Regions from separate parts of the Kribbella sp. NPDC059898 genome, predicted to be linked through region 1. Evidence: riboswitches for the same ligand, from Rfam matches in the RefSeq annotation. Region 1 holds a riboswitch; the other holds the start of a gene.

Region 1 (2,442 bases):
CGTCCGACTGGCCGACATGCGCGGGTACTCCTACGACCGGCGTGACGTCACCGGTCGCGCGCTCGCGAACGCGTACGCGCAGACGCTCGGTGCGATCTTCTCCTCCGGCGGCGAGAAGCCGCTCGAGGTGGAGATCCTGGTCGCGGAGGTCGGTGCGACCGCCGGCGACGACCAGATCTACCGGCTCACGTACGACGGCTCGATCGCCGACGTCCAGGGGTATGCCGTGATGGGCGGCCCGGCCGAGCAGGTCGCGGACTACGTCGGCGAGCACTACCGCGAAGGCATCTCGCTGGCCGGCGCGCTCCGGCTCGCCGTGGACGCGCTGGCGCACGACGGTACGGAGGTCCGCGAGCTGACCTCGGACCAGCTGGAGGTCGCCGTACTGGACCGGACCCGGACCCAGGTGCGCAAGTTCAAGCGGATCTCCGAGGAGACGCTCGCACGCATCCTGTCCGAGTCGCGCCCGGATACGGAGTCCGAGTCGTCCGAGGGCGCGAGCGACGCGGCCGGCTCCGACGGAGCAGCTACGGGCGACGCCGGTGAGTCCTCGGCGAAGTCCGACGACGCCGAGTCCACCGAGACCCCGGTCGCGCCGCCGTCCGACGATGGCGACGTACCGGTCGCCCCGCCGGAAAGCCCCGACGACAACCGTCCCCTGTGACGGACCATCTCGAGAACTCAGCCGCCACCGACACCGTGGCGGCTGAGCCGTCTCAGGCACCCGCCGACCCGGCGCCTTGGGAGTTGTTGGGGGAGGAGTTGGGGTTCGAGCGGTTTCTGTCGGTGCGGTTGCGGCGGTACCGGATGCCGGACGGGCGTGAGGTCGAGTGGGACGTGTCCGGGCGTGAGGCGGGTGTCGACGCCGGAGTGACGGTGCTGCCGTTGACGCCGGAGGGGCGGATCGTGACGATCCGGATGTTCCGCGCCGGACCCGACACCGTGGTGACGAACCTCCCGGGCGGTCTCGTCGAGCCGGGCGAGGAGGTCGCCGTCGCCGGCGCCCGCGAGCTCGAGGAGGAGACCGGGTACACCTGCGAGACCCTCGACGTGGTCGGCTGGCAGTGGTCCGGTGCGTCGTCGACGTTCCGCAAGTACGTCGCGATCGCCCGCGGCTGCCGCCCCGACGGGAAGCAGCAGCTGGACGAGGCCGAGGACTGCGTACCGGTCGAGCTGACCGTCGACGCCTTCCGCGCCGAGCTCCGCAACCCCGGCGCGATGACCGGCATCGACGCCGCCTACCTGGCGCTCGACCACGCCGGCCTGCTCTAGGATTGCCGTGGACCGCGACTGGCGTTGAGGTGGAGGAACCACCGGGGAACGGTCTGCCATCCGGCTTCGCCGCGCGCCTGGGCACCTTCGAACTCAGAGGAGTGCGCGCATGAGTGCTGAGCTGATGATCGGGACCGACCTCGCCGCCGAGATGGTGGCCAAGGCGACGGAACGGGCAACCGCCCTGCAGGAGCAGTACGGCGTGCAGCCGTGCCTGGCGACCGTCCTGGTCGGCGACGACCCGGCGTCCGCGACGTACGTGCGGATGAAGCAGAACCGGTCGAAGAAGGCGGGCATCGCGTCCCGCAGCGTCGTCCTGCCGTCCACCACGACCACGGAAGAGTTGGTCGCGGAGATCACCAAGCTGTCCGAGGACCCGGTGGTGCACGGGATCCTACTGCAGCACCCGGTGCCGGCGCAGATCGACGAGCGGGCCGCGTTCGAGGCGATCGACCCGGGCAAGGACGTGGACGGCGTGACGATGCGTTCGTTCGCGGCGATGGCGTTCGGGGACCCCGGGTTCCGCTCGGCCACGCCCGGCGGGATCATGCGGCTGCTGTCGGCGTACGACGTACCGCTGGAAGGCGCGCACGCCGTGGTGATCGGCCGCAGCCCGATCCTCGGGAAGCCGGCCGGCATGTTGCTGCTGGCATCGAACGCGACCGTCACCTACGCGCACTCCCGCACGCGCGACCTGGCGGACCTGGTGCGGACCGCCGACGTGGTGATCGCGGCGGTCGGCAAGCCGAACTTCGTCCGCGGCGACTGGCTGAAGCCCGGCGCGGTGGTCGTCGACGCCGGGTACAACGAGGGCAACGTCGGCGACGTCCACTTCGCCGAGGCGGCCGAGGTCGCGCGGCTGATCACCCCGGTCCCGGGCGGCGTCGGCCCGATGACGATCGCGCTGCTCCTGGAGCAGACCCTCGACGCCGCTGAGACGGCTGTCCACTCCTTGACTACCCTGAACTAGTCTTTGGGGCAGACGAACTAGGAGGAGAGACGTGGCGGTACGCGCGATCCGGGGTGCCACCCAGCTGGACGTGGACGAGCGCGAGCATCTGCTCGAGCGGTCCGCGGAGCTGGTGAAGGCGGTCCTGGAGGCGAACGATCTGGAGAACGAGGATCTGATCAGCATCCTGTTCACCGTCACGTCGGACCTCCGGTCGGAGT
Region 2 (2,442 bases), on a different contig from region 1:
GTACCGATCCGGACCCCGGAGGTGTACCAGGCACCGTTCGGGTCCCGCGGTACGGCGTTCCGGTTGGTCACGATGCCCGCGTCGAGCAGCGCCGACTCGGCCTGCCGGCCGGTGATGCCGTACGACGAGACGTCGAGCAGAACGAGGTGGTTCTCCGTGCCGTCCGTGACGAGCTTGACGCCGCGCTTCATCAGCCCCTCGGCGAGCGTGACCGCGTTGTCCGCGACGGCCTGCGCGTACGTCTGGAACGAAGGCTGCCGCGCCTCGGCCAGCGCGACCGCCTTCGCGGCCATCGTCTGGCTGAGCGGGCCGCCGAGCACCATCGGGCAGCCGCGGTCGACGGACTCGGCGTACTCCGGCTGGCAGAGCACCATGCCGCCGCGTGGGCCGCGCAGCGACTTGTGCGTGGTCGTGGTGGTGACGTGCGCGTGCGGGACCGGGTCGAAGTCGCCGGTGAACACCTTGCCCGCCACCAGGCCGGCGAAGTGCGCCATGTCGACCATCAGCGTGGCACCGACCTCGTCGGCGATCTCGCGCATCGTGGCGAAGTTCACCTTGCGCGGGTACGCCGAGTACCCGGCGATCAGGATCAGGGGCTTGAACTCGCGCGCCGCCCGGGCGACCTCGTCGTAGTCGAGCAGGCCGGTCTCTGGGTTGGTCCCGTACGAGTGCTGGTTGAACATCTTGCCGGAGATGTTCGGCCGGAAACCGTGCGTCAGGTGACCGCCGGCGTCCAGCGACATGCCGAGCATCTTCTGGTCGCCGAGCGCCTTGCGGAGCTTGGTCCAGTCCTCCTCGGTCAGGTCGTTGACGTGCTTCGCGCCGGCCTCGGCGAGCGCCGGGGACTCGATCCGCTGCGCGAGGATCGCCCAGAACGCGACCAGGTTCGCGTCGATGCCGGAGTGCGGCTGGACGTAGGCGTGCGGCGCGTTGAACAGCGCCTGCGCGTGGTCGGCGGCGGCCTGCTCGACGGTGTCGACGTTCTGGCAGCCGGCGTAGAAGCGGTGCCCGACGGTGCCTTCGGCGTACTTGTCCGACAGCCAGTTGCCCATCGTGAGCAGGGTGGCGGGGGAGGCGTAGTTCTCGCTGGCGATCAGCTTCAGCGAGGACCGCTGGTCGGCCAGCTCGGCCCGGATCGCGCCGGCGATGGTCGGCTCGACCGCGGCGATCACCTGCAGCGCGTTGTTGTACGCGGCCGACGCGGCGGCGGCGTCGAAGGTTTGAGTCATCGTTGTCTCTCCTGCGGTTGCAGTGGGTCGAGGGCACCCAGGCGCACGGTGCCGACGGGTTTCGCTCCCCGGTGGTTCTCCACCTTCAGCGCGCCAGTCGCGACGTCGTTCACCCTATCGTGCGCTCGAGGATCCTTTCGAAGGGAGTCGTCCGCGGAAGCGTCCCGAACACGCCGCCCCAATCGCCCGCGAGCCGGGACGCGACGAACGCGTCGGCGACCTCGGGCGTCGAGTGCCGGACGAGCAGCGAAGCCTGCAGACAAAGGGCCATCCGTGCGGCCAGTCTGCGCGCGCCGGCTTCCGCGTCGTGGTGATCGGCAAGCGCTTGCAGTACACCCTCGACGGCGGCGTCCAGCCGGGCGTCCGCGCCTTGTACGGTGCCGACCTCGAGCAACCAGGCCTCCAGCGACTCGGGCTTCTGGAGCGCTCGCAGTACGTCGAGCGCGTTGACGTTCCCCGACCCTTCCCAGATCGAGTTCAACGGCGACTCCCGGTAGAGCAACGGCAGCCCGGACTCCTCGACGTACCCGTTCCCGCCGAGACACTCCAACGCCTCCGCCACCATGAACGGCGTCCGCTTACACACCCAGAACTTCGCCAACGGCAAACCGATCCGCCGGAACGCGGCCGCCTGCTGGTCGTCCACGGCCGCGGCGAGGCGCATGGCGAGGGCTGTTGCGGCTTCGCTCTCGATGGCGAGATCGGCGAGCACGTTCTGCATCGCGGGCTTGTCCGCCAGCAGGCCACCGAAGGCGGAGCGGTGACGGGTGTGCCAGATCGCCTCCACCAGCGCCCGCCGCTGGAGCGCCGACGACCCGAGCACGCAATCGAGCCGGGTCGCCGCCACCATCTCGATGATCGTCCGTACGCCGGCGCCCTCCTCGCCCAGCCGGTACCCGATCGTCCCGTGGAACTCGACCTCCGACGACGCGTTCGACCGGTTCCCGAGCTTGTCCTTCAGCCGCTGCAGCGCGAACGGGTTCCGATTGCCGTCGGCAAGCACCCGCGGTACGACGAAGCAGCTCAGGCCGTCCGGCGCCTGCGCCAGTACCAGGAAGACGTCCACCTGCGGCGCCGAGCAGAACCACTTGTGCCCGTCCAGCTGGTACACGTCTCCGACCGGCGTCGCGGTCGTCAGGTTCGCCCGTACGTCGGACCCGCCCTGCTTCTCGGTCATCCCCATCCCGGCCAGTACGCCGCCCTTCGCCGCGGC

Evidence for each region. Region 1 has a riboswitch for ZMP and ZTP ahead of ACFV9C_RS12540 (bifunctional 5,10-methylenetetrahydrofolate dehydrogenase/5,10-methenyltetrahydrofolate cyclohydrolase). Riboswitches for the same ligand answer to the same signal wherever they lie in the genome.
Region 2: it holds a riboswitch for ZMP and ZTP, as region 1 does, so the genes downstream of both, ACFV9C_RS35625 (glycine hydroxymethyltransferase) here and ACFV9C_RS12540 (bifunctional 5,10-methylenetetrahydrofolate dehydrogenase/5,10-methenyltetrahydrofolate cyclohydrolase) in region 1, are expected to answer to the same signal.

Annotation. Positions count from the first base shown of each region.
Region 1 is NZ_JBHWKR010000003.1:494,760-497,201, reverse strand. It holds gene prcA (proteasome subunit alpha) at 1-664, shown strand, start outside; gene ACFV9C_RS12545 (NUDIX hydrolase) at 661-1,272, shown strand; ZMP/ZTP riboswitch at 1,277-1,362, shown strand; gene ACFV9C_RS12540 (bifunctional 5,10-methylenetetrahydrofolate dehydrogenase/5,10-methenyltetrahydrofolate cyclohydrolase) at 1,382-2,242, shown strand; gene aroH (chorismate mutase) at 2,274-2,442, shown strand, end outside.
Region 2 is NZ_JBHWKR010000015.1:93,934-96,375, forward strand. It holds gene ACFV9C_RS35625 (glycine hydroxymethyltransferase) at 1-1,229, opposite strand, end outside; ZMP/ZTP riboswitch at 1,258-1,340, opposite strand; gene ACFV9C_RS35630 (acyl-CoA dehydrogenase family protein) at 1,339-2,442, opposite strand, start outside.